DNA from 3 places in the Streptomyces sp. NPDC059900 genome. Region 3 is predicted to be linked to each of the others. Evidence: predicted binding sites of a transcription regulator. Region 3 holds the regulator's gene; each other region holds the start of a gene.

The links. Region 3 encodes HrcA, which represses chaperone genes, less so after heat shock. Its sites were predicted from a motif close to TTNGCACTCNGNNNNNCNGAGTGCNAA; they were not measured.
Region 1: the regulator HrcA is predicted to act here: its motif matches at 4,066-4,092, upstream of groL (chaperonin GroEL).
Region 2: the regulator HrcA is predicted to act here: its motif matches at 2,544-2,570, upstream of groES (co-chaperone GroES).

What each region holds. Positions count from the first base shown of each region.
Region 1 is NZ_JBNNJZ010000096.1:15,207-20,919, reverse strand. Features, by position in the region: gene ACQKIP_RS16330 (ATP-binding protein) at 165-2,261, shown strand; gene groL (chaperonin GroEL) at 2,313-3,938, opposite strand; gene ACQKIP_RS16320 (cold-shock protein) at 4,275-4,478, opposite strand; gene ACQKIP_RS16315 (MoaD/ThiS family protein) at 4,903-5,178, opposite strand; gene thrC (threonine synthase) at 5,290-5,713, opposite strand, start outside.
Region 2 is NZ_JBNNJZ010000010.1:11,064-16,776, forward strand. Features, by position in the region: gene ACQKIP_RS03345 (THUMP-like domain-containing protein) at 1-1,144, opposite strand, end outside; gene ACQKIP_RS03350 (polysaccharide deacetylase family protein) at 1,227-2,192, shown strand; gene groES (co-chaperone GroES) at 2,714-3,022, shown strand; gene groL (chaperonin GroEL) at 3,142-4,767, shown strand; gene ACQKIP_RS03365 (SDR family NAD(P)-dependent oxidoreductase) at 4,925-5,698, opposite strand; gene ACQKIP_RS03370 (MOSC domain-containing protein) at 5,708-5,713, opposite strand, start outside.
Region 3 is NZ_JBNNJZ010000118.1:13,224-18,936, reverse strand. Features, by position in the region: gene dnaJ (molecular chaperone DnaJ) at 1-898, opposite strand, end outside; gene hrcA (heat-inducible transcriptional repressor HrcA) at 899-1,915, opposite strand; gene ACQKIP_RS18270 (MBL fold metallo-hydrolase) at 2,085-2,828, shown strand; gene ACQKIP_RS18265 (DUF3097 domain-containing protein) at 2,863-3,687, shown strand; gene hemW (radical SAM family heme chaperone HemW) at 3,939-5,171, opposite strand; gene ACQKIP_RS18255 (SpoIIE family protein phosphatase) at 5,223-5,713, opposite strand, start outside.

The DNA of each region.
Region 1 (5,713 bases), on a different contig from region 3:
TGACCAGGCCTGACCCCGAAGTGCGGTGACAGGAGCGGCTTGCACGGAGAAACGGGCATCTCACGACATCCGCGGGACCGGCGCCGTGACGGAGAGCAGACTCACGAACGGTAAGCAGCGACGGCCGGGCCCAAAAGTCCGCGCGTCCGGGCGGGGAGGCCACCATGCGTGAATCCGTGCAAGGCAGACAGGGCGGAAACCTGCCGGACGAGACGACGAGCTTCGTCGGACGCGGGGCCGAACTGCGGGCCATCGCACAAGCCGTCTCCCAAGTCCGGCTGGTGACGCTGACCGGCGTGGGCGGCGTGGGCAAGACCCGCCTGGCACAGCGCGCCGGAGCCGAACTGCGGGACGGCTTCCCCGACGGGGTGTGGCTGGTCGGCCTCGCCCAGCTGAGCGAACCGGCCCTCCTGCCCCTCGCCCTGTACGAGGCCCTGCGCCTTGCCGACCAGAGCACCCGGACCGCGAGCGAGGTGGTGGTCGACTGGCTGGCCGACAAGAGGCTGCTGCTGATCCTGGACTGCTGCGAACATCTGACCGCCGACTGCGCCGACTTCGTACGAACCCTGCTGGTCACCGCCCCCGGAGTACGCGTCCTGGCGACCAGCCGCCGCCCCCTGGCCCTGCGGGGAGAACAGCCGATCGTCGTTCCTCCGCTGCCTGTCGACGCCGGCGGCACACAACCCTCCGACGCATCACTGCTGTTCATGGAACGCGCGGGTGTCACCAGGGAGGACGGCACAGCGGTGGCGGAGATCTGCGCGCACCTGGAGGGCATCCCCCTCGCCATCGAACTGGCCGCCGCCCGCCTGCCCGAGATGGACCTCGACGCACTGCGCCGGCGCCTGCACGCCCGCTACGAAACGCTCGGCCACCCCTCTCCGGGCATGTGGCACGGCGAGAGCGACCCCCGGCACCTGACCCTGCGCACGGCCATCGGCTGGAGCCACGAACTGTGCACTCCGCAGGAGCGGCTTGCCTGGGCCCGCCTCTCCGTGTTCGCCGACGGCTTCGAGCTGGAGGCGGCCGAACTGGTCTGCGCCGGGGGCCCGCTGGGCAGCGCACAGATCGGCGGGCTCCTCTCCGCGCTGGTGGACAAGTCGCTCCTGCGATCGACGAAGACCCGGCGCGGCCTGCGCTACTCGATGCTGGACACCGTCCGGGAGTACGGCGAGGACTGGCTGCGGAACCTCGGCGAGGAACGACTCCTTTCGGAGCGGCACCGGGACTACTACCGCTGGCTCGCCCGCACCGGCGGCCGGCAGTGGGCGGGACCCGACCAGGTGGCCTGGTACGAGCGTTGCACGGCCGAGCACGCCAACCTGCGTGCGGCCCTCGAGAGCTGCCTGGCCGACGCGGACCCGCGCGACAGCCTGGAGATGACCGGCAGTCTGTGGTTCTTCTGGTTCTGCTGCGGCTTCCAGCGCGAAGGCCGCCACTACCTGGACCGTGCCCTCGCCAAGTCCCCTTGTCCCGGCCCGGGACCCGGCCCCGGGCCGGAACGCTTCTGGGCCCTGTGGACCCAGGGCGTGGTGGCCTTCACGCAGGGCGACCTCGAAACCACCGGCCGGCTGGTGGACCTCTGCAATCCGCTGGCGGACCGGCTCGGCGATCCGGCGGCGGTCGACGCCGCCCGCTACCTCGAAGGGACCTGGCTGACGCTGAGCGGCCGGTCGGCGCATGCGCTCGGCGTTGTCGCACCAGCGGCCGGTTCGCCCGGCTGCGGCGGCGGTTCACCCGCCGTCAAACTCCTCCTGCTCTCCACCGTGACCTTCGCCCATCTCCGTCTCGGCGACTTCGACCGGGCCGCCGTGGCCGCCGCCACCCTGCACGAGGAGTGCGAGCGGCACGGCGAGCAGTGGATGCGCAGTTTCGCCTTCTACCTGCTGGCCGGAACCGCTCTCGGCAACGGCGACCCGTCCTCGGCGGTGCGGCACGCCCGCGACGGCCTGGCGATCAAATGGCGGCTCCACGACATCCTCGGTGCCGCCCTGAGCGTCGACATGCTGACCTCGGCCATGGACGACCCCGAGCAGACCGCGCGGCTGCTCGGGATCTCCGATGTGCTGTGGCGCTCCGTCGGCGTCGCTCAGCTGGGAAATCTGGACCTCGTGACCGCCCGCCGGGCCTGCGAGCGCCGGGTCCGCGACACCATCGGCGACCTGGCGTACGAGGCCGCCTTCCGCAAAGGCCTGGAGACCGGCATCGACGAGGGCATCGCCTATGCCCTGGCAACGCCCGAGGGCGGCACCCCTTCGTGAGAAGGAGTGCCGCCCTCGGTACGTACGGGACGTCGATCAACCAGAGGTCGATCAGAAGTCCATGTCACCGCCCGGCATGCCGCCGCCGGCCGGGGCAGCGCCCGCCTTCTCCGGCTTGTCGGCGATGACGGCCTCGGTGGTGAGGAACAGCGCGGCGATGGACGCGGCGTTCTGCAGGGCAGAGCGCGTGACCTTCGCCGGGTCGAGGATGCCCTCGGCGATCATGTCGACGTACTCACCGGTCGCGGCGTTCAGGCCGTGGCCGACGGTGAGGTTGCGGACCTTCTCGACGACGACGCCGCCCTCAAGGCCGCCGTTGACGGCGATCTGCTTGAGCGGGGCCTCCAGGGCGAGCTTCACGGCGTTGGCGCCGGTCGCCTCGTCACCCTCGAGCTCCAGCTTCTCGAAGACGGCGGCGGCCTGCAGCAGCGCCACGCCACCACCGGCGACGATGCCCTCTTCGACGGCCGCCTTCGCGTTGCGAACGGCGTCCTCGATGCGGTGCTTGCGCTCCTTGAGCTCGACCTCGGTCGCGGCACCGGCCTTGATGACCGCAACACCGCCGGCGAGCTTCGCCAGGCGCTCCTGCAGCTTCTCGCGGTCGTAGTCGCTGTCCGAGTTCTCGATCTCGGCGCGGATCTGGTTGACGCGACCCTGGACCTGGTCGCTCTCGCCGGAGCCGTCGACGATCGTGGTCTCGTCCTTGGTGATGACGACCTTGCGGGCGCGGCCGAGCAGGTCGAGACCGGCGTTCTCCAGCTTGAGGCCGACCTCCTCGGAGATGACGGTGCCACCGGTGAGGATGGCGATGTCGCCGAGCATGGCCTTGCGGCGGTCACCGAAGCCGGGCGCCTTGACGGCGACGGACTTGAAGGTGCCACGGATCTTGTTGACGACCAGGGTCGACAGGGCCTCGCCCTCGACGTCCTCGGCGATGATCAGCAGCGGCTTGCCGGACTGCATGACCTTCTCGAGGAGCGGAAGGAGGTCCTTCACGTTCGAGATCTTCGAGTTCACGATCAGGATGTACGGGTCGTCGAGCGACGCCTCCATACGCTCCATGTCCGTGGCGAAGTACGCCGAGATGTAGCCCTTGTCGAAGCGCATGCCCTCGGTGAGCTCAAGCTCGAGCCCGAAGGTCTGCGACTCCTCGACGGTGATGACGCCTTCCTTGCCGACCTTGTCCATGGCCTCGGCGATGAGCTCGCCGATCTGGGTGTCGGCGGCGGAGATGGAGGCGGTCGAAGCGATCTGCTCCTTGGTCTCCACGTCCTTGGCCTGCTCGAGCAGGGCGCCCGAGACGGCCTCGACGGCCTTCTCGATGCCGCGCTTGAGGGCCATCGGGTTGGCACCGGCGGCTACGTTGCGCAGGCCCTCGCGGACCAGCGCCTGCGCCAGGACGGTCGCGGTCGTCGTGCCGTCACCGGCGACGTCGTCCGTCTTCTTCGCGACCTCCTTGACCAGCTCGGCGCCGATCTTCTCGTACGGGTCCTCGAGCTCGATCTCCTTGGCGATGGAAACACCATCGTTGGTGATCGTGGGGGCACCCCACTTCTTCTCGAGGACGACGTTGCGACCCTTGGGGCCCAGGGTCACCTTGACGGCGTCGGCGAGCTGGTTCATGCCGCGCTCGAGGCCGCGCCGTGCCTCCTCGTCGAACGCGATGATCTTGGCCATGTGAAGTGGTCCTCCCGGACAGGGGTGGCATGCTCCGGATCGCATCGGTGCCCGCGACGGACGGCCTGCAAGCCTTGTGGTTCCTTGCCCCACCCGGCCTGCGGGCCTCACCGACCCGATCCAAGTTCTGTCACTCTCACTCGGAGAGTGCTAAGCCCAATGATTAGCACTCGACCCCTGCGAGTGCAAGCGCCTCTAGTGGATCCCGGACGTACGGAGGGGGCGCGCGTCCAGGGCGCGGTGCGGCGCACACGCCCGGACGCACGAGGGGCCCGTACCCCTGTCGGGATACGGGCCCCTCGTCACTCGCTAAGTCACTGGTCGATCGCGCCGAGATCAGACGGCGAGCTTGACCATGTCCGCCTGCGGACCCTTCTGGCCCTGCGAGATCTCGAACTCAACTCGCTGACCTTCTTCAAGGGTGCGGTAGCCGTCCATCTGGATCGCGCTGTAGTGGACGAATACATCCGCACCACCGTCGACCGCGATGAAGCCGTACCCCTTCTCCGCGTTGAACCACTTGACGGTGCCCTGAGCCATGCCTAACTCCCCTATTACTGGCCCTTGCACGGACCCGCACTTCGCGGACCCGGGTCAGACCTCACCCCCCCAATGGGTTGTGGAGGCGTGCGCCGGAACGCGTCGACCGCGGCTGAATGTATCTGTCCAACTGCCCTCTGCAACAGGTCAATCAGACGAGAATTCTGGGCACGCCTGATCGGAAATATGCGGAGGATTTACCGGAGTTCAGGGCAAGTCGGGCCGGACAAATGCCACGAGAGGGGCAAATGGGCAGTGCACTTTGGCTGCTTCTTGTCGCCCTCAGGGCGACTTCGTATATGCGCTCGGCACAAACGGGGAAGCTCGCTTCCCAACTGTACCGTGCTCAACCACATGGAATTGCCCCCTCCACTTCTCTCGCGGAGGGGGCAAAGCCGATTACGCAGGGTATTTCTTTAAAGAATCAACCACCGGCGACGGCGGGAATGATCGAGATGCCGGCGCCGTCCGGCGTCGCGGTCTCCAGACCCTGCTCGAAGCGGACGTCGTCGTCGTTCACGTAGACGTTCACGAAGCGCCGCAGCTTGCCCTGGTCGTCCAGGACGCGGGCCGCGATACCGGCGTGGTTCTTCTCCAGGTCGGCAATGACCTCGGAGAGGTTCGCCCCCTCGGCGGCGACCTCGGACTGACCGCCGGTGTAGGTGCGGAGAATGGTGGGGATACGAACGTTCACGCTCATGGGGATCACCTCGGTAGTTCGGGGGCGTGGGGCGCCCCGTCAGGGGCGCGGGGAACTGCGCGACCAGCCACGACGGTCCGCAGACGGAGGAAGGCTCAGGCCCTGCGGCGGTTAACCGGCAAGACCCGCGGCGCGAAACGCGTCAAGGTTGGGCTTGATCGTCGCGGTCGCCTGAGAGGTCTCGGCAACAGCGTCCAGGGTCTTGAGGCCATCACCGGTGTTCAGCACCACGGTGGTGAGCGCCGGGTCGATGAGACCGGCCTCGATCAGCTTCTTCGTGACGCCCACCGTCACACCGCCCGCGGTCTCCGCGAAGATGCCCTCGGTCCGCGCGAGCAGCTTGATCGCGTCGACGACCTGCTCGTCGTTCACGTCCTCCACCGCACCGCCCGTACGGCGCGCGATGTCCAGGACGTACGGCCCGTCGGCGGGGTTGCCGATGGCGAGCGACTTGGCGATGGTGTCCGGCTTCTGCGGGCGCACGACGTCGTGCCCGGCCTTGAAGGCGGTGGACACCGGCGAGCACCCCTCGGCC
Region 2 (5,713 bases), on a different contig from region 3:
CCTGCGGCTTCACCTTGCGCCGCAGCTCCTCCGGCTCCACCGCCGACCCCCGCTTCTTCACCGTCAGGATCCCGACCTCACGCTCCCGCAGCAGCGCCTTCAACTTCTTCACGCCGAAGGGCAGTTGATCGGTGATCTCGTACGCCACGGCGTACGGCGTCGCGTGCAGCGCGTCGGAGGTGACGTAGGCGATGGTCTCGTCGATGAGCCCGCCCTCCACCCGCGCGGCCACCTCCGCCACCAGATGCGCACGGATGACGGCACCGTCCGGCTCGTAGAGGTAGCGGCCCACCGCCCGCACCTCCGGGTCCGGCAGCATCGCGTCGAGCGGGGACGACAGCCTGGCGCCCGAGGGCAGCAGCGTCGCGCGGTGCGACGACGGGGCGTCCGTGCCGAACCACAGCACGGCCTCCTTCACGTCACCGCCGTCCGAGATCCACTCCGCGGCGGCCTCCGCGGGCACCGCCTCGTGCGGAATGCCGGGAGCGATCTTCAGCGCCGCGTGCGGGGCCTTGCGGGCGGCGCCGACGGCCCAGGAGAGCGGCGGGGAGTAGGCCTCGGGGTCGAAGATGCGGCCACGGCCGCCGCGCCGCGCCGGGTCCACGAAGACGGCGTCGTACGCGGAGGTGTCGACCTCGGTGACATCGGCCTCGCGCACCTCGATGAGGTCGGCGAGCCCGAGCGCTTCCGCGTTCGCGCGCGCCACCGCGCAGGTCAGCGGGTCACGGTCGACGGCGAGTACGGCGATACCGGCCCGGGCGAGGGCGATCGCGTCGCCGCCGATGCCGCAGCAGAGATCGGCCACGCTGCGCACGCCCAGGGCCTTGAAGCTCTCGGCGCGGTGCACGGCCACGCTGGTGCGTGTCGCCTGCTCGACGCCGTTGGGGGTGAAGAACATCCGCCCCGCGTCATCGGCGCCGAACTTCGCCACCGCGCGCCGCCGCAGCCGCGCCTGCGCGAGCACCGCCGTGACCAGCTCCGCCGGGTGCTCGCGGCGCAGGCGGGTGGCGACGGCGAGCTCCCGTGCCGGATCGGCCTCGCGCACCTCGTCGAGATCGAGCAGCGACCGGCCTTCGGCGGTGAGCAGCGCGGAGAAGGAGGTCAGGGCGGTCGGGGCGCGGTCGAGGTCGTTCACCCGGCCCATTGTGGGCCAGTCGGTGGATGGTGCGCGCCCGGCGGCGGTGTCGGCCCCGCAACAGGGCCGTGAGCTGCAAAGATCCGGCGCCATGCAACTAGTACGACAAAAAGATGAATTCAGGGCAAAACGGGAGAGCCGGGGGCGGGGCTCCGCGCGGCGCAGGCGTCGCGCGGTGAGCCGGGCGCGGACCGGGGCCGCCGTGCTCACCGTCGCCGCGATCGCCTCCGGATGTGCCTCGGGCGCCGACGGCGGAGCGAAGCCCGCACCCGGTCAGCAGCGCCTGGACGCGCCGCCCGCCCGCGCCCTCGACACCTACGCCCAGAAGCTCCGCGTCACCCAGGTCGCGCGCGCCGCCGCCGCGAAACGCTGGGGCCTGGCGAAGACCCCGCTGGCCGCGCCCGAGCCGCCCGCGCAGAAGCCGAAGATCACCACGCGCAAGGGCTTCGAGGTCAAGGGCCAGGAGAACCTGCCGCCCGTCTTCACGACGATCCCCACGAAGAAGAAGGTCGTCTTCCTGACCATGGACGACGGCGCCGAGAAGGACCCGGCGCTGCTCAAGATGATGAGCGAGCTCCAGATCCCGTACACCGCGTTCCTCAGCGACTACCTGGTCAAGGAGGACTACGGCTACTTCAAGAAGATGCAGTCGCGCGGCGTCGAGCTCAACAACCACACGCTGCACCACCGCTACCTGCCGGGGCTCTCGTACGCGGGCCAGCGGCGCGAGATCTGCGGCATGCAGGACATCATCCACCAGCGCTACGGCAAGCGCCCCGAGCTCTTCCGCCCGCCGTACGGCAACTACAACGCGGACACGCTGCGCGCGGCCAAGTCCTGCGGGATCAAGGCCGTGCCGCTGTGGGCGTCCGAGGCCTTCGCCGACCACATGGAGTGGCGCGAATGGGACCGGGACCTGCATCCCGGCGACATCATCCTCACGCACTTCCGGGGGCGCGAGGACTGGAAGGGCACGATGCCCGACATGATCCGCAAGGTCATGAAGACGGTCACCGACAAGGGGTACGCGGTGGCCAGGCTGGAGGACTACCTGTGACGGGGCGGGCGCGGGCGCGGCGGTTCCTTGTCGGAGTACTCGCGACAGGCGTGCTCGCGCCCGCACTGCTCACTGGGTGCGCACAGTCGGTGGACCCGATCGAAAGGCTGGGCAGAAAGGCGGCGGAGAAGGTTCCCAAGCGGAAACCGGAGGCCGACCGCTGCGGGCAGGCGTTCCGCACGGCGGAGCCGGTGGGCACAGCCACCCCGCCTGCCGGGCCACCGGAAACAGGGCAGAGCCCGGACGCCGGAAAGGAACCCCCGCCCCCCGGAAAGCGTTGCCCGGAAGGGCGGCGGGGCGTCCCCGCGCCGCCGCGGAGCACCCCAGTCGGTTAAGACCCACGTCAGTGAATTAGCAGTCCGCTTGACCGAGTGCTAATCGCCGTCCTAGTCTCACCCTTGGCACTCACCACTGGAGAGTGCCAACAGCGACGGGCAGGTCCGGCACCCGCGACGACGGATCCACCTGGTCGCCACCCCAGACTGTTAACCCCGTAGATCTCCGAAGGGGGAGACCGGATCGTGACGACCGCCAGCTCCAAGGTTGCCATCAAGCCGCTCGAGGACCGCATTGTGGTCCAGCCGCTCGACGCCGAGCAGACCACGGCCTCTGGCCTGGTCATTCCGGACACCGCGAAGGAGAAGCCCCAGGAGGGTGCTGTCCTCGCCGTGGGCCCGGGCCGCTTCGAGAACGGCGAGCGCCTGCCGCTCGACGTGAAGGTCGGCGATGTCGTGCTGTACAGCAAGTACGGCGGCACCGAGGTGAAGTACAACGGCGACGAGTACCTCGTCCTCTCGGCTCGCGACGTGCTCGCGATCGTCGAGAAGTAATTCACCTGCTTCACCAGCAGATTTGCTTTTGAGCTGCGCCCCTGGTCACCCCGCTGATTGCCGGGCGGCGAGGGGCGCAGTTCGTTCACCCGAGTTTTCGAGAGGGCTGAATCGCTCCCATGGCGAAGATCCTGAAGTTCGACGAGGACGCCCGTCGCGCCCTTGAGCGCGGCGTCAACAAGCTTGCCGACACGGTGAAGGTGACGATCGGCCCCCGCGGCCGCAACGTCGTCATCGACAAGAAGTTCGGCGCCCCGACCATCACCAACGACGGCGTCACCATCGCCCGTGAGGTCGAGGTCGAGGACCCGTACGAGAACCTCGGCGCCCAGCTCGTCAAGGAGGTGGCGACCAAGACCAACGACATCGCGGGTGACGGCACCACCACCGCGACCGTGCTCGCCCAGGCCCTGGTCAAGGAAGGCCTGCGCAACGTAGCCGCCGGCGCCTCCCCGGCCGCCCTGAAGAAGGGCATCGACGCCGCCGTCAAGGCCGTCTCCGAGGAGCTCCTCGCGACCGCGCGCCCGATCGACGACAAGGCCGACATCGCGGCCGTCGCCGGTCTGTCCGCCCAGGACCCGCAGGTCGGCGAGCTCATCGCCGAGGCGATGGACAAGGTCGGCAAGGACGGTGTCATCACCGTCGAGGAGTCCAACACCTTCGGGCTCGAGCTGGACTTCACCGAGGGCATGGCCTTCGACAAGGGCTACCTGTCGCCGTACTTCGTGACGGACCAGGAGCGCATGGAGGCGGTGCTCGAGGACCCGTACATCCTCATCCACCAGGGCAAGATCTCCTCGATCCAGGACCTGCTCCCGCTGCTCGAGAAGGTCATCCAGGCCAACGCCTCGAAGCCGCTCCTGATCATCGCCGAGGACGTCGAGGGCGAGGCCCTGTCGACCCTGGTCGTGAACAAGATCCGCGGCACCTTCAACGCCGTCGCGGTGAAGGCCCCCGGCTTCGGCGACCGCCGCAAGGCCATGCTCGGTGACCTCGCCACCCTCACCGGCGGCACCGTCATCGCCGAAGAGGTCGGCCTCAAGCTCGACCAGGTCGGTCTCGACGTGCTCGGCACCGCGCGCCGCGTGACCATCACCAAGGACGACACCACGGTCGTCGACGGCGGCGGCAACGCCTCCGAGGTCGAGGGTCGCGTCAACCAGATCAAGGCCGAGATCGAGGCCACGGACTCCGACTGGGACCGCGAGAAGCTCCAGGAGCGCCTCGCGAAGCTGGCCGGCGGCGTCTGCGTGATCAAGGTCGGCGCCGCCACCGAGGTGGAGCTCAAGGAGAAGAAGCACCGTCTGGAGGACGCCATCTCCGCGACCCGCGCCGCGGTCGAGGAGGGCATCGTCTCCGGTGGTGGCTCCGCTCTGGTGCACGCCGCCAAGGTGCTCGGCGACTCGCTCGGCAAGGAGGGCGACGAGGCCACCGGTGTCGCCGTCGTCCGCCGCGCCGCCGTCGAGCCGCTGCGCTGGATCGCCGAGAACGCCGGCCTCGAGGGCTACGTCATCACCTCGAAGGTCGCCGAGCTCGACAAGGGCTTCGGCTTCAACGCCGCCACCGGCGAGTACGGCGACCTGGTCAAGGCCGGCGTCATCGACCCGGTCAAGGTCACGCGCTCCGCGCTGGAGAACGCCGCGTCGATCGCCTCCCTGCTGCTCACGACCGAGACCCTGGTCGTCGAGAAGCCGGCCGAGGAGGAGGCCGAGGCCGCGGGCCACGGCCACGGTCACTCGCACTGACCTGAGTTTGTGACTGAGGCCCGGCTCCCCACGGGGGAGCCGGGCCTCAGCGTGTTCGGGAGCGCCCCGAAGGGGCGCGGGGAACTGCGCGAGGACGGACCACCACCCGCAGTCGGCGACTGACGGGTTCCGGCAGACGCGATCCCGCCCTCCAGGGTTACTGCGGGCCGTACTTCCTGCCCGTCCGTGACGTGACCCCGCTCAGCAGCGCCCTCGGCGTCACCTTCACCACGCCCATCAGTGCCTTGTACTTCGGGTCCGGGATGGAGAGGGTCCTGCCCCGCGCCAAGTCGGAAAGCGCCGCAGCGACCAGCTTGTCCGCGTCCAGCCACATCCACTTGGGGATGTTGGACGTCCCCATCCCGGCACGCTCGTGGAACTCGGTCCGTACGAATCCGGGGCACAGGGCCATCAGCCGCACCCCGGATCCCGCCAGGTCCTTCGCCGCGCCCTGCGTGAACTGCACGACCCACGCCTTCGAAGCGCCGTACGTCCCGCGCGGTACGAACGCCGCCACCGACGCGACGTTGACGACGCCCCCGCGGCCCCGCTCCCGCATCGACTCCGTCGCCGCCGACGTGAGGCGGAGCACCGCCTCGCAGTGCACCTTGAGCATCGTCAGCTCATCCTCGATCGGCACTTCCAGGTACTGGCCCTTGTTGCCGAACCCGGCGTTGTTCACCAGGAGATCGACCGGGTTCCTGGGGTCAGCGAGCCGCTTCTCGACGGTGGTGATCCCGTCGTCCGTCGCGAGGTCCGCGGTCAGGACCTCCGCCTCGATGCCGTGCCGGTCGTGCAGTTCGGTCGCCTGTTCCCGCAGCCGCTCGGTGTTCCGTGCCACAAGGACCAGGTTGTGGCCGTCACCGGCGAGCCGCCGGGCGAAGGCCGAGCCGATACCGGCGGTCGATCCCGTAATCAGAGCCGTAGTCATGGACCAAGGCTAGTG
Region 3 (5,713 bases):
CCGGACGGATGTCGACCTCTTCGAGGCCGTCCAGCGTCTCCAGGGGCACCTTCGTGCCCAGAGCCGCGGCCGTCATCGGGATGGTGACCGTGCAGTGCAGGTCGTCGCCGCGCCGCTGGAACACGGCGTGCGGCAGCTCGTGGATCTCCACGTACAGGTCACCGGCGGGGCCGCCGCCGGGGCCGACCTCGCCCTCGCCCGCGAGCTGGATCCGCGTGCCGTTGTCGACACCGGCCGGGATCTTCACAGTGAGCGTCCGCCGCGACCGGATGCGGCCGTCGCCGGCGCACTCCGGGCACGGGGTGGGCACGACCGTGCCGAAGCCCTGACACTGCGGGCAGGGCCGCGAGGTCATGACCTGGCCGAGGAAGGACCGCGTGACCTGCGACACCTCACCGCGACCGCGGCACATGTCACACGTCTGGGCGGACGTTCCCGGCGCGGCGCCTTCACCGCTGCAGGTCGTACATACGACCGCCGTGTCGACCTGTATGTCCTTGGTGGTCCCGAAGGCCGCCTCGTCGAGGTCGATCTCGAGCCGGATCATGGCGTCCTGGCCGCGGCGCGTGCGCGACCGGGGGCCACGCTGCGACGCCGTACCGAAGAACGCGTCCATGATGTCCGAGAAGTTGCCGAAGCCACCGGCTCCGAAACCGCCCGCACCACCGCCGCCGCCCGCCTGGGACAGCGGGTCGCCGCCGAGGTCGTAGACCTGCTTCTTCTGCGGGTCCGACAACACCTCGTACGCGGCGTTGATCTCCTTGAAGCGCTCCTGAGTCTTCGGATCCGGATTCACGTCCGGGTGAAGCTCTCGCGCAAGCCTCCGGAAGGCCTTCTTGATTTCGTCCTGGGAAGCGTCGCGGCGCACGCCTAGTACGGCGTAGTAGTCCGTGGCCACTTACGACTCCGCCAGGATCTGTCCGACGTAACGTGCCACTGCGCGTACTGCTCCCATCGTTCCCGGATAGTCCATGCGGGTCGGGCCGACCACGCCGAGCTTGGCTACTGCCTCGCTGCCCGAACCGTAGCCGACGGAGACCACGGACGTAGAGCTGAGTCCCTCATGGGCGTTCTCGTGACCGATCCGTACGGTCATGCCCGAATCCGTGGCCTCGCCAAGCAACTTGAGCAGAACGACCTGCTCCTCAAGAGCCTCCAGGACGGGCCTGATGGTGAGGGGAAAGTCATGTCCGAAGCGGGTGAGATTGGCCGTCCCGCCGATCATCAGCCGCTCCTCGGTCTCCTCGACCAGGGTTTCGAGGAGGGTGGAGAGCACCGTCGCCACGGTGCCCCGGTCCTCCGCGTCGAAGGACTCCGTCATGTCCTGCACCAGCTGCGGCACGTCCGCGAAGCGCCGGCCCGCGACCCGGCTGTTGAGCCGCGCCCGCAGATCCGCGAGCGAGGTCTCGCCGAACGGCGCGGGACAGTCGATCATGCGCTGCTCGACCCGGCCCGTGTCCGTGATCAGGACGAGCATCAGCCGGGCGGGAGCCAGCGAAAGCAGCTCCACGTGCCGCACCGTCGACCGCGTGAGCGACGGATACTGCACGACCGCGACCTGCCGGGTCAGCTGCGCGAGCAGCCGCACCGTGCGCGCCACGACGTCGTCGAGGTCGACGGCGCCGTCGAGGAAGTTCTGGATGGCCCTGCGCTCCGGCGCCGCCATCGGCTTGACGCCCGCGAGCCGGTCGACGAAGAGGCGGTACCCCTTGTCGGTCGGGATGCGCCCCGCGCTCGTATGAGGCTGGGCGATGAACCCTTCCTCCTCCAGCGCCGCCATGTCGTTGCGGACGGTGGCCGGGGAGACCCCGAGGCTGTGCCGCTCGGTGAGCGCCTTGGAGCCGACGGGCTCCTCGGTGCCGACATAGTCGTGGACGATGGCGCGCAGCACCTCGAGCCTGCGTTCACTGAGCATCCGCGCACACCTCCACCTTTTTGCCCTGAAACCTGTCTGCTCTGCGGCCCCGCCTGGCACTCCCCACAGGTGAGTGCCAGCCCGCGCCGCGCCCAGTGTACGGCCGTGAGGTACGGCCCCGGCAAGGGCAGCGGCTGCCGGGCGGCCGCCACGGGGCTAGCGTCGGCGTATGGACGTGGCACTGGCTTGGGACGAGGCGGGCTGGGAGCGGCTCGCGCCGCATGTGGGGCGGCGGCGCCTCCCGGTCTGGGACTGTACGGCGGGCCTGGTCGTCGGCGGCGAATCGGCGCTGATGATCGAGGCGGGGGCGACCCTGCGCGAGGGAGCAGAGCTGCGCACGCAGGCGCGCGGCATTCTCGGCGGGGGGCGGCGGGTCACCCACCTCGCCCTGACGCACCCGCACTTCGACCATGTGCTGGGTGCGGCGGCGTTCGCGGGCGTGGAGGTGTACGGCGCGGTCGGCCTCGACAAGCTGCTCGCCGGGGGCCGCGACGAACTGCGTGCGTCGGCGGTGCGGCACGGGGTCGGCGAGGACGCAGCGGCGGAGGCCGCCGATCTGCTCGTCCGGCCGCATCACGCGGTGTGCGGGGAGTGGACGCTGGACCTGGGCGGCGGGGTACAGGTCCTGCTGGCGAACGTCGGGCCCGGTCACACGGGGCACGACCTGGCGGTGCTCGTCCCGGCGGGCGCGGGCAGCCCGGAGATCGTCTTCTGCGGGGACCTGGTCGAGGAGTCGGGCGAACCGCAGGCGGGCGATGACGCGGTACCGGAGCGGTGGCCCGCGGCGCTCGACCGGCTCCTCGAACTGGGCGGTCCTGACGCGCTGTACGTGCCGGGGCACGGTGCGGTGGTCGATGCGGCTTTTGTCCGTGCGCAGCGCGCCACACTGGCGGCTCGCTTCGGCGTGTCGTAGCCGGTCGTACGCCTCTTCTCTTATCGTCATGCGAATGCGCCAGTACTCCGCAGACCTCACCCCGCCGTGGAAGAAGCCGAAGCCCGTGCCCGAGGTCGCCGCGGAGGCGGACCTCGTGGTGGAGGAGCTGGGCACCGGCTTCTGCGGGGCGGTGATCCGCTGCGAGAAGACGGCGGAGGGTCCGACGGTGACCCTGGAGGACCGCTTCGGCAAGCACCGCGTCTTCCCGATGACCCCGGGCGGCTTCGCCCTGGAGGGCCGCACGGTCACCCTCGTCCGCCCTTCCGCCGCCGCTCCTCTCGTACGTCCCACACGCACCGCGTCCGGCTCGGTGGCCGTGCCGGGGGCGCGGGCCCGGGTGGCACGCGCCGGGCGGATCTATGTGGAGGGACGGCACGACGCGGAGCTCGTCGAGCGGGTGTGGGGCGACGACCTGCGGATCGAGGGCGTGGTCGTCGAGTACCTGGAGGGCATCGACGACCTCCCGGCGATCGTCGCGGAGTTCTCCCCCGGCCCCGATGCCCGGCTGGGCGTCCTGGTGGACCACCTGGTGCCCGGCTCGAAGGAGTCGCGGATCGCGGCGGAGGTGAGTTCTTCCTCCGCGCTGGTGGTGGGGCACCCCTATATCGACGTGTGGGAGGCGGTGAAGCCGTCGTCGGTGGGGATCGCGGCGTGGCCCCGCGTCCCGCGCGGCCAGGACTGGAAGACGGGCGTCTGCGAGGCACTCGGCTGGCCCCCGAACACGGGGGCCGCGTGGCAACGGATCCTGGGTTCGGTGCACAGTTACAGGGATCTTGAACCGGCCCTGCTCGGCCGCGTGGAGGAACTGATCGACTTCGTCACGGGGACGGAGGACTAGCCCGCCGCGGGCCACGTTCCCGGCGTATGCACCGCCGCTTCGCGGCGGATCTTTCCCGCCCCCCCAAGCGGATCTTTCCCGCCCACCCACCCGAGTACCCCGCAGCGCGTCCCGGCGTGAAGATCTCCAGCCCGTCCGGCGTTTGAGGACGAACTCGGCGGAGCCGGTGATGACGGTGCGCGCGAGCCGGCGGAGCCGGAACTTCGGGAAGGGGCGGGACTGGGGAAAGCCCCGCAGGGACCGCCCGGACCTCAGTCCACCAGGTCCCGGACCACCGCATCCGCCAGCAACCGCCCCCGCAGGGTCAGCACAGCCCGCCCCTCTTCGTAAGGCCCCGCCTCAAGAAGACCGTCGGCCAGCGCCCGCCCCGCAGCCGCGAGCCCCGCAGCCCGCAGCAAGGACAGCGGGCACCCTTCCAGCAGCCGCAGCTCCAGCAGAATCCGCTCCACCCGCCGGTCCTCACCGGCAAGAACCTCCCGCCCGGCCCCCGGCGAGCGCCCGGCGGAAAGGGCCCCCGCATAAGCCCCCGGATGCTTGACGTTCCACCACCGCACACCCCCCACATGGCTGTGGGCCCCCGGCCCGGCCCCCCACCAGTCGGCCCCCCGCCAGTACAACTCGTTGTGCAGGCACCGCCCGGCCTCGGAGGTGGCCCAGTTGGACACCTCGTACCAGGAGTAGCCCGCGCCCCCTAGCACCTCGTCGGCGATGAGATACCGGTCCGCGTGGACGTCGTCGTCCGTCATCGGCACCTCCCCGCGCCGGATGCGCCGCGCCAGCTGCGTGCCCTCCTCGACGATCAGCGCATAGGCGCTGACGTGGTCGGGTCCGGCGCCGATCGCCGCGTCGAGCGTGGCCCGCCAGTCCTCGTCGCTCTCGCCCGGCGTGCCGTAGATGAGGTCGAGGTTGACGTGCTCGAAGCCCGCCGCCCGCGCCTCGGCCACGCACGCCTCGGGACGCCCGGGGGTGTGCGTACGGTCGAGCACCTTCAGTACGTGCTGCTTCGCGCTCTGCATCCCGAAGGAGACGCGGTTGAAGCCGCCGGCCCGCAGCTCGCTCAGGTAGGCCGGATCGACGGACTCCGGGTTCGCCTCGGTGGTGATCTCCGCGTCGTCCGCGAGCCCGAACTCCTCACGGACCGCGCCGAGCATCCGTACGAGGTCGGATGCGGCCAGGAGCGTCGGCGTACCGCCTCCCACGAAGACGGTCCGGACCGGGCGCGGGTCGTCCCCGAGCACCTTCCGCGCGAGCCGCACCTCGTCGATCAAGGTGTCCGCGTAGTTGTCGCGCGAGGCGAGCACGCCGCCGGAGCCGCGCAGCTCGGTGGCCGTGTAGGTGTTGAAGTCGCAGTAGCCGCAGCGCGTGGCGCAGTACGGGACGTGGAGGTAGAAGCCGAGCGGACGGGCCGCCGCTCCCTCCAGGGCGGACGCGGGCAGCGCGCCGTCCTCGGGCATGGGCTCACCATCGGGCAGTGCGGAAGGCATGCCTTCCATTGTCCCGCACCGCGGGCCGACCGGACGCCGCGCGCGCGGCCCCTACTGCGCCTGTAGCACCAGCACCGCCAGATCGTCGTCCGGCGGCCGCTCCGAGAACTCGTGCACCAGCCTCTTGATCCGTTCCGCCACGAGCCCCGCGTCCAGGCCCGCGCAGCTCGAGAGCGCTGCCGCGAGGCCGTCGCCGTCGTCGAACATCTGGCGTCCCGAGCGCCGCTCGGTCACGCCGTCCGTCACGCAGAGCAACGTGTCGCCCGCCCACAGCTCGAAGGTCTCGCTGGTGTACGTCGCGTCGTCGACCCCGAGCAGGAGCTGCGGCGTGGCCGCGCCCCGGACCGTGCCGTCGGGGGAGAGAAGGAGCGGCAGGGGGTGACCTGCGCTCGCCACCGTGCAGCGGACGCCGCCGCCGTCCATGGGCACCAGCTCGCCGTAGAGGAGGGAGAGGAAGCGGGAGGTGGCCCCGTCGGGCGGCAGGCCCTGGCCGCCCGCGACCGCGATGACCGCGGCGGCCGCGTCCGCCGCTTCCGTCGCGT